3 regions of the Streptomyces sp. NPDC053426 genome follow, and region 2 is predicted to be linked to each of the others. Evidence: predicted binding sites of a transcription regulator. Region 2 holds the regulator's gene; each other region holds the start of a gene.
What was found. The regulator HrcA, encoded in region 2, represses chaperone genes, less so after heat shock. The targets are predictions, from matches to a motif close to TTNGCACTCNGNNNNNCNGAGTGCNAA.
Positions count from the first base shown of each region.

Region 1 (3,273 bases), on a different contig from region 2:
GAGCGGGCGGCGGTGGCGCCCGGGTCGAACCGGCGGGCGGCCAGCAGCCCCTGAAGGCGCCTCCGGCCCGCGCGCTCGACGCCTACGCCACCCGACTGCGCGCGGCGCACACCGCGCGGGTCGCCGCCGCGAAGCGCTGGGGACTGAAGAAGGTGCCCCTGACCGCCCCGCCGCCCCCGGCGGAGAAACCGAGGATCACCACCCGCGACGGCTTCGAGGTCGACGGCCACCGCCGCCTGGAACTCCCCCCGGTCTTCACCACCGTCCCCACCGACGAGAAGATCCTCTTCCTCACCATCGACGACGGCGCCGAGAAGGACCCGGCGTTCCTGCGGATGATGAGCGAGCTGAAGATCCCGTACAGCGCCTTCCTCAGCGACTACCTCGTCAAGGAGGACTACGGCTACTTCAAGGAGATGCAGGACCGGGACGTCGCCCTGCACAACCACACCCTCCACCACCCCTACCTGCCGGCCCTGTCCTACGTCCGCCAGAAGCGCGAGATCTGCGGCATGCAGAAGGTCATCGAGGAGCGCTACGGCGAGCGCCCCGTCCTCTTCCGCCCGCCCTACGGCAACTACGACAAGGCCACCCTGCGCGCCGCGAAGGCCTGCGGGATCACCCACGTCCCCCTCTGGAACGAGGAGGTCTTCGTCGACCACTGGGAGTACCGCGAGTGGGACCGCGACCTGCACCCCGGCGACATCGTCCTCACCCACTTCCGGGGCCGCGAGGACTGGGAAGGCACGATGCCGGACATGATCCGCCGCTTCCTGGACAAGGTCACGGCGGAGGGGTACGCGGTGGCCCGCCTGGAGGACTACCTGTGAGGCTCCGTCTCCTGGCGGGCGCCGCCGCCCTGCTGGCCGTGATCGCCGGATGCGGTCCGTCGGGCGGGACGGGGGAGGGCGCGGGGGACGGAGCGGGCCGGTCCCCGGGAGCAGGGGCGGGACGGCCCCCCGGAGCCGGTCCGGCACCGGAGGCCGGCGCCCTCCCGTCCGTCGTCGACCGCATCCCCACCCGCGACGAGGTCGTCTTCCTCACCTACGACGACGGCGCCGAACGCGACCCCCGCTTCATCGACCTGGTGCGCGAGCGCCGGCTCCCCGTCAGCCTGTTCCTCACGGACACGGTGGCCGGCCCCGGATACGCGCACTTCGCCCGCCTGCGCTCGGTCGGCGCGAGCCTGCAGAACCACACCCTCGACCATCCCGCCCTGCGCGGTCTGCCGTACGCGGGGCAGCGCGCCGAGATCTGCGGCCAGCAGCGCAAACTCAAGTCCCGCTTCGGCGTCCGCCCCCGCCTCTTCCGCCCGCCCTACGGCACGTACGACACCACCACCCTGCGAGCCGCCGCCGACTGCGGCATCGAGACGGTGGTCCTGTGGCGGGCCACCCTGGAACCCGACGGCCACCTGACGTACACCGAGGGCCCCCGCCACCTGACCCCCGGCGACATCATCGCCGTACCGTCGGGCGAGGCCCCGTCGTTGTCGTTGACGGAACGGACGACACGGCTGCTGGGGGAGCTGGAGGAGCAAGGGCTGAAGGTGGGCCGTCTGGAGGACTACGCAGGCCGAATCGGCCCGTCGCCGGCCCCTGACGTGCGCCGCTCACCTCTCAGTCCGTCGCCGGTCCCTGGCGAGCGCCGCTCACCTCTCAGCCCGTCCGGCGTTTGAGGACGAGGCCCGTTCAGGGCCGAAGCGGGGGCCTGGGGGCGGCAGCCCCCAGGGGACGGTCACCACACCACCGGCAAGCTGCCCGCAAGGGTGATTGCAACGCCCCCACCCCACGACGCGCCGCAGGCAATTGGCACTCCGCTTGACCGAGTGCTAACCGCAGTCATAGTCTCAGCTCTGGCACTCCCCCCAGGAGAGTGCCAACACACGCGACGGGCAGGTCCGGCACCCGCGACGACGGATCCACCTGGTCGCCACCTCAGACAGTTAACCCCGTGAGATCTCCGAAGGGGGAGGTCGGATCGTGACGACCGCCAGCTCCAAGGTTGCCATCAAGCCGCTCGAGGACCGCATCGTGGTCCAGCCGCTCGACGCCGAGCAGACCACGGCTTCGGGCCTGGTCATTCCGGACACCGCCAAGGAGAAGCCCCAGGAGGGCGTCGTCCTGGCCATCGGTCCGGGCCGCATCGAGGACGGCAAGCGCGTCGAGCTCGACGTGAAGGTCGGCGACGTCGTTCTGTACAGCAAGTACGGCGGCACCGAGGTCAAGTACAACGGCGAGGAGTACCTCGTCCTCTCGGCCCGCGACGTCCTCGCGATCGTCGAGAAGTAAGGGGAACCCGGGGCTGACCCCCCGGACAACCCGACCTCGAAGCAAGCACTTTTGCTCGAACACCGCGCCCCTGGCCCCAGCATCCGACAAGGAGCCGGGTGACCGGGGGCGCAGTGATCTCACCTAGATTTCCGAGAGGGCTCCCGCTGCCATGGCGAAGATCCTGAAGTTCGACGAGGACGCCCGTCGCGCCCTCGAGCGCGGCGTCAACAAGCTTGCCGACACGGTGAAGGTGACGATCGGTCCGAAGGGCCGCAACGTCGTCATCGACAAGAAGTTCGGCGCCCCCACCATCACCAACGACGGTGTCACGATCGCCCGCGAGGTCGAGATCGAGGACCCGTACGAGAACCTCGGCGCGCAGCTGGTGAAGGAGGTGGCGACCAAGACCAACGACATCGCGGGTGACGGTACGACCACCGCCACCGTGCTGGCCCAGGCGCTGGTCCGTGAGGGTCTGAAGAACGTCGCCGCCGGTGCCTCCCCCGCGCTGCTGAAGAGGGGCATCGACGCCGCCGTCGCCGCGGTCTCCGAGGACCTGCTCGCCTCGGCCCGCCCGATCGACGAGAAGTCCGACATCGCCGCCGTCGCCGCGCTGTCCGCCCAGGACCAGCAGGTCGGCGAGCTCATCGCCGAGGCGATGGACAAGGTCGGCAAGGACGGTGTCATCACCGTCGAGGAGTCCAACACCTTCGGTCTGGAGCTGGACTTCACCGAGGGCATGGCCTTCGACAAGGGCTACCTGTCGCCGTACTTCGTCACGGACCAGGAGCGCATGGAGGCCGTCCTCGACGACCCGTACATCCTGATCACCCAGGGCAAGATCGCCTCCATCGCGGAGCTGCTGCCGCTGCTGGAGAAGGTCATCCAGGCCAACGCCTCCAAGCCGCTGCTGATCATCGCCGAGGACGTCGAGGGCGAGGCCCTGTCGACCCTGGTCGTCAACAAGATCCGCGGCACCTTCAACGCGGTCGCCGTCAAG
Region 1 is NZ_JBVJKE010000004.1:422,870-426,142, forward strand. Features, by position in the region: gene ACZ62B_RS11475 (polysaccharide deacetylase family protein) at 1-830, shown strand, start outside; gene ACZ62B_RS11480 (polysaccharide deacetylase family protein) at 827-1,678, shown strand; gene groES (co-chaperone GroES) at 1,983-2,291, shown strand; gene groL (chaperonin GroEL) at 2,443-3,273, shown strand, end outside.
Region 1: a site for HrcA is predicted at 1,809-1,835, ahead of groES (co-chaperone GroES). Genes of this name have one in related genera too.

Region 2 (3,273 bases):
GGCACGGCGACACCGCCCGCCATGGGTGCCTGCACGATCGGGTGCGGGCAGATATCGGTCAGTACGGAGGACATGACGGCATGTTGTCACGTCCCCCGACCAACACCGAATCTGCCCTTCCCCTTGGCATAAGCCACTTTTCGACAGGGCGGCGCAGAGGACGTCAGCACCCGCCGAACACGTGCCTCAACGCCCGTTGAAGGCATCCTTCAACCGCGAGAACAACCCCTGCCGCCCCGACTGACCGTGCCCGCCCGGGGGACGACCCCCGGACCCCCGGCAGCAAACACCAACCACACCCGGCACCAACCGGTCAACGCCCGTTGAACGCGTCCTTCAACCGCGAGAACAACCCCTGCTGCCCCGGCTGGAACTGCCCCGTGGGCCGTTCCTCGCCCCGCAGCTTGGCCAGTTCGCGGAGCAGGCGTTCCTGTTCGGGGTCGAGCTTGGTCGGGGTCTGGACCTCGACGTGGACGATCAGGTCGCCCCGGCCGCCGCCGCGCAGGTGGGTGACGCCCCGGCCGTGGAGCGGGATCGACTGGCCGGACTGGGTGCCGGGCCGGATGTCGACCTCCTCCATGCCGTCCAGCGTCTCCAGCGGCACCTTGGTGCCGAGGGCCGCCGCCGTCATCGGGATGGTGACCGTGCAGTGCAGGTCGTCGCCGCGCCGCTGGAAGGTGGTGTGCGGGAGCTCGTGGATCTCCACGTACAGGTCACCGGCGGGACCGCCGCCGGGCCCGACCTCACCCTCGCCGGCCAGCTGGATCCGGGTGCCGTTGTCGACACCGGCCGGGATCTTCACCGTGAGGGTGCGCCGGGAGCGGATGCGGCCGTCGCCCGCGCACTCCGGGCACGGAGTGGGAACGACCGTGCCGAAGCCCTGGCACTGCGGGCAGGGACGGGACGTCATGACCTGGCCCAGGAAGGACCGCGTGACCTGCGAGACCTCACCGCGGCCGCGGCACATGTCACAGGTCTGGGCCGTGGTGCCCGGAGCCGCGCCCTCGCCGCTGCACGTCGTGCAGACGACGGCCGTGTCGACCTGGATGTCCTTGGTCGTGCCGAACGCGGCCTCGTCCAGCTCGACGTCGATGCGGATCATCGCGTCCTGGCCCCGGCGGGTGCGCGAGCGCGGCCCGCGCTGCGACGCCGTACCGAAGAACGCGTCCATGATGTCGGAGAAGTTGCCGAAGCCACCGGCCCCGAAGCCGCCCGCGCCACCGCCGCCGGCCTGCGAGAGGGGGTCGCCGCCGAGGTCGTAGACCTGCTTCTTCTGCGGGTCCGACAGCACCTCGTAGGCGGCGTTGATCTCCTTGAACCGCTCCTGCGTCTTGGGATCAGGATTGACGTCCGGATGCAGCTCGCGGGCGAGCCGCCGGAAGGCCTTCTTGATCTCCTCCTGCGACGCGTCGCGGCGCACGCCGAGTACGGCGTAGTAGTCCGTGGCCACTACGACTCCGCCAGGATCTGTCCGACGTACCGTGCCACTGCGCGTACCGCTCCCATCGTTCCGGGGTAGTCCATGCGGGTCGGTCCGACCACGCCGAGCTTGGCAACCGCCTCGCCGCCCGAACCGTAGCCGACCGACACGACGGACGTGGAGTTGAGTCCCTCGTGGGCGTTCTCATGACCGATACGGACGGTCACGCCCGGATCCTTCGCCTCGCCGAGCAACTTGAGGAGCACGACCTGCTCCTCCAGCGCCTCCAGGACGGGCCGGATCACGAGAGGGAAGTCATGTCCGAAGCGGGTGAGATTGGCGGTGCCGCCGATCATCAGCCGCTCCTCGTTCTCCTCGACGAGCGTCTCCAGGAGGGTGGAGAGCACCGTCGAGACCGTACCGCGGTCGTCCGCCTCGAAGGCCTCGGAGAGGTCCTCGACCAGGCTCGGCACATCGCTGAACCGGCGGCCCGCGACCCGGCTGTTGAGCCGCGCCCGCAGGTCCGCCAGCGACGACTCGCCGAACGGCGCCGGGCAGTCGACCATGCGCTGCTCGACCCGCCCGGTGTCCGTGATCAGCACCAGCATCAGCCGCGCGGGGGCGAGGGACAGCAGCTCCACGTGCCGCACCGTGGAACGGGTCAGCGACGGGTACTGCACGACGGCGACCTGCCGGGTGAGCTGCGCGAGCAGCCGTACGGTCCTGGCCACCACGTCGTCGAGGTCGACGGCGCCCTCGAGGAAGTTCTGGATGGCCCGCCGCTCGGGCGGGCTCATGGGCTTGACGCCGGCCAGCTTGTCGACGAACAGCCGGTAGCCCTTGTCGGTGGGGATGCGCCCGGCGCTGGTGTGCGGCTGGGCGATGAAGCCCTCGTCCTCCAGGGCCGCCATGTCGTTGCGCACGGTGGCCGGGGAGACGCCGAGGTTGTGCCGCTCGGTGAGGGCCTTGGAGCCGACGGGCTCCTCGGTGCCCACGTAGTCCTGGACGATGGCGCGCAGCACCTGGAGCCTGCGTTCACTGAGCATCGCGCACACCTCCAGAAGCCTTCCGCGCGGTACCTTCCCTGTCCGCCTGGCACTCTTCGCACGCGAGTGCCAGACTTCCCCGCCCAGTGTACGGCCGGGGGGTACGCACCGGGCAAGGCCGGTCCCCGCGCCGTCGCGCCGGACGGCGTCGTCACCGATAGCGTCCCGTCATGACCGTGACTTGGGAAGAGTCGGGATGGGAGCAAGTGGCCGCCGGGGTGGGGCGGTGCCGGCTGCCGGGGTGGGACTGCACGGCGGGGCTCGTCGTGGGCGCGGAGGGCGTGCTGCTCGTCGACGCGGGTTCCGGGCTGGGCGAGGGCGCGCGGTTGCGGGCGGAGGCGCAGGCGCTCACCGGCCGCCGTGTGACGCATCTCGCGCTCACCCACCCCCACTTCGACCACGTCCTCGGGGCGGGGGCGTTCGCGGGCACGGAGGTGTTCGGCGCGGTGGGCATGGACACCGTACTGACGGGGCGCGGGCGTGAGGAACTGCGCGCGGACGCGGTGCGGTGGGGGCTGGACGCGCGGGTGGCGGAGGAGGCCGTGGACGCGCTGGTCCCGCCGCGGCACGCGGTGTCCGGCGAGTGGACGCTCGACCTCGGCCCGGCCGGCGGCCGGCAGGTGCTGCTGGCGAACGTGGGCCCCGGGCACACCGCCCACGACCTCGTGGTCCTCGTCCCCGGCGACCCGGAGGTGGTCTTCTGCGGCGACCTGGTCGAGGAGTCGGGCGAACCGCAGGCCGGCCCCGACGCCGTGCCGTCGCACTGGCCGGCCGCGCTGGACCGGCTCCTCGAGCTGGGCGGCGAGG
Region 2 is NZ_JBVJKE010000021.1:21,513-24,785, forward strand. Features, by position in the region: gene ACZ62B_RS32730 (nitronate monooxygenase) at 1-74, opposite strand, end outside; gene dnaJ (molecular chaperone DnaJ) at 314-1,450, opposite strand; gene hrcA (heat-inducible transcriptional repressor HrcA) at 1,450-2,466, opposite strand; gene ACZ62B_RS32745 (MBL fold metallo-hydrolase) at 2,637-3,273, shown strand, end outside.

Region 3 (3,273 bases), on a different contig from region 2:
AGGCGGCGTTCTGCAGCGCGGAGCGCGTCACCTTCGCCGGGTCGATGATGCCCTCGGCGATCATGTCGACGTACTCGCCGGTCGCGGCGTTCAGGCCGTGGCCGACCGTGAGGTTGCGGACCTTCTCCACGACGACGCCGCCCTCGAGACCACCGTTGACGGCGATCTGCTTCAGCGGGGCCTCCAGCGCGAGCTTCACGGCGTTGGCGCCGGTCGCCTCGTCACCGTCGAGCTCCAGCTTCTCGAAGACCTGGGAGGCCTGGAGCAGGGCCACGCCACCACCGGCGACGATGCCCTCCTCGACGGCCGCCTTGGCGTTGCGCACGGCGTCCTCGATGCGGTGCTTGCGCTCCTTGAGCTCCACCTCGGTGGCGGCACCGGCCTTGATGACCGCGACACCGCCGGCGAGCTTCGCCAGGCGCTCCTGCAGCTTCTCGCGGTCGTAGTCCGAGTCGCTGTTCTCGATCTCGGCGCGGATCTGGTTCACGCGGCCCTGGACCTGGTCGGCCGAGCCGGCACCGTCGACGATGGTGGTCTCGTCCTTGGTGATGACGACCTTGCGGGCCTTGCCCAGCAGGTCGAGCGTCGCGTTCTCCAGCTTGAGGCCGACCTCCTCGGAGATGACCTCGCCGCCCGTGAGGATGGCGATGTCACCGAGCATGGCCTTGCGGCGGTCGCCGAAGCCCGGGGCCTTGACGGCGACGGACTTGAAGGTGCCGCGGATCTTGTTGACGACCAGGGTCGACAGGGCCTCGCCCTCGACGTCCTCGGCGATGATCAGCAGCGGCTTGCCCGACTGCATGACCTTCTCCAGGAGCGGGAGCAGGTCCTTGACGTTGGAGACCTTGGAGTTCGCGATCAGGATGTACGGGTCGTCGAGGACGGCCTCCATACGCTCCATGTCGGTGGCGAAGTACGCCGAGATGTAGCCCTTGTCGAAGCGCATACCCTCGGTGAGCTCCAGCTCCAGACCGAAGGTCTGGGACTCCTCGACGGTGATGACGCCTTCCTTGCCGACCTTGTCCATGGCCTCGGCGATCAGCTCGCCGATCTGGGTGTCGGCGGCGGAGATGGAGGCCGTGGAGGCGATCTGCTCCTTGGTCTCGACGTCCTTCGCCTGCTCCAGCAGGGCACCGGAGACGGCCTCGACGGCCTTCTCGATACCGCGCTTCAGGGCCATCGGGTTGGCGCCGGCGGCCACGTTGCGCAGGCCCTCACGGACCAGGGCCTGGGCGAGAACGGTCGCGGTGGTCGTACCGTCACCGGCGACGTCGTCCGTCTTCTTGGCGACTTCCTTGACCAGCTCGGCGCCGATCTTCTCGTACGGGTCCTCGAGCTCGATCTCCTTGGCGATGGACACACCATCGTTGGTGATCGTGGGGGCGCCCCACTTCTTCTCGAGGACGACGTTGCGGCCCTTGGGGCCGAGCGTCACCTTGACGGCGTCCGCGAGCTGGTTCATGCCGCGCTCGAGGCCGCGCCGCGCCTCCTCGTCGAACGCGATGATCTTGGCCATGTGAAGTGGTCCCTCCAGGACTGGGGGTGATTCCTTCGGACCGCGCCCGCGCCCGCGACGGACGGCTCGCCGGCCCCGTGGTTCCTTGCCCCACACGGCCCGCGGGCCTCACCGACCCGGTCCTTCGTTGTCACTCTCACCTTCAGAGTGCTAACGCCAATGATTAGCACTCGACCCATGCGAGTGCAAGCGCCCATGGGGAGTACACGGGGTCGCTCAGCCGCACGCGAACGCCGCTCGGCCGCGCGTGGGCACGGCGAAGGGCCCGCACCCCGGGAGGTGCGGGCCCTTCGTCGGCAGAAGATGCTTGCGACTGGTAGCGCGTTCAGGCGCTGAGACGAACCATGTCGGCCTGTGGGCCCTTCTGACCCTGCGAGATCTCGAACTCGACCCGCTGGCCTTCTTCGAGGGTGCGGTAGCCGTCCATCTGGATCGCGCTGTAGTGGACGAAAACATCCGCACCACCGTCGACCGCGATGAAGCCGTACCCCTTCTCCGCGTTGAACCACTTGACGGTGCCCTGAGCCATGCCTAACTCCCCTATTACTGGCCCTTGCACAGATCCACACTTCGCGGATCCGGGTCAGACCTCACCCCCCAACGGTTGGGGGCGTGCGCCGGAACGCGTCGACCGCGGCTGAATGTATCTGTCCAACTGCCGTCTGCAACAGGTCAATCGGACGAGAAATCTGGACGACGCCGGTCCGGAATGTGGCGAGAATTCGCCTCATTCCAGGGCAAGTCGGGCTGCGCAAAGGTCACAAATGCCGCGAAAGGTGCCCGCACTTTGGCTACATCCAGTCGGGTCTGCGGCAGGAATTCAGTGTTTCCGATCAGTGGATCGGGAGCGCGTTCCCCAACTCTACCGCGCTCAACCCCATGGAATTGCCCCCTCCGCATCTCTCACGGAGGGGGCAAAGTCCCAAACGCTCGGTAACCGTCATTACCGAAGGTAATGATCAGCCGCCGGCCACCGCCGGAATGATCGACACGCCGGCCCCGTCCGGGGTGGCCGTCTCGAGCCCCTGCTCGAACCGCACGTCGTCATCATTGACGTAGACGTTCACGAACCGCCGCAACTTGCCCTGATCGTCCAGCACCCGGGCGGCGATCCCGGTGTGGTTCTTCTCCAGGTCCGAGATGACCTCCCCGAGGGTGGCCCCCTCGGCGCTCACTTCGGCCTGCCCACCGGTGTAGGTACGCAGGATGGTGGGGATACGGACAGTCACGCTCACGACAAAACCTCCGGAAGGGACAGCACCCTGGGGGCGCGGGGAACTGCGCGACCAGCCACAGACGGTCCGCAGACGAACGACTCAGACAAGCCCGGCTTCACGGAACGACTCGAGGCTCGGACGGATCGTCGCCGTAAGCCCCGTCCCCGCCACCGCGTCCAACGTCTTCAGACCATCACCCGTGTTGAGCACCACGGTGGTCAAAGACGGGTCGAGGGCACCGCTCTCAAGAAGCTTCTTGGTGACCCCCACGGTCACACCACCGGCGGTCTCCGCGAAGATCCCCTCGGTACGCGCCAGCAGCTTGATCGCGTCCACGATCTGCTCGTCGTTCACGTCCTCCACCGCCCCGCCCGTCCGACGGGCGATGTCCAGCACGTACGGCCCGTCCGCCGGGTTCCCGATCGCCAGCGACTTGGCTATCGTGTCCGGCTTCTGCGGACGTACGACGTCGTGCCCCGCCTTGTACGCGGTGGACACCGGCGAGCACCCCTCGGCCTGCGCGCCGAAGATCTTGTACGG
Region 3 is NZ_JBVJKE010000033.1:15,819-19,091, forward strand. Features, by position in the region: gene groL (chaperonin GroEL) at 1-1,516, opposite strand, end outside; gene ACZ62B_RS37415 (cold-shock protein) at 1,842-2,045, opposite strand; gene ACZ62B_RS37420 (ubiquitin-like small modifier protein 1) at 2,476-2,751, opposite strand; gene thrC (threonine synthase) at 2,833-3,273, opposite strand, start outside.
Region 3: a site for HrcA is predicted at 1,680-1,706, ahead of groL (chaperonin GroEL). Genes of this name have one in related genera too.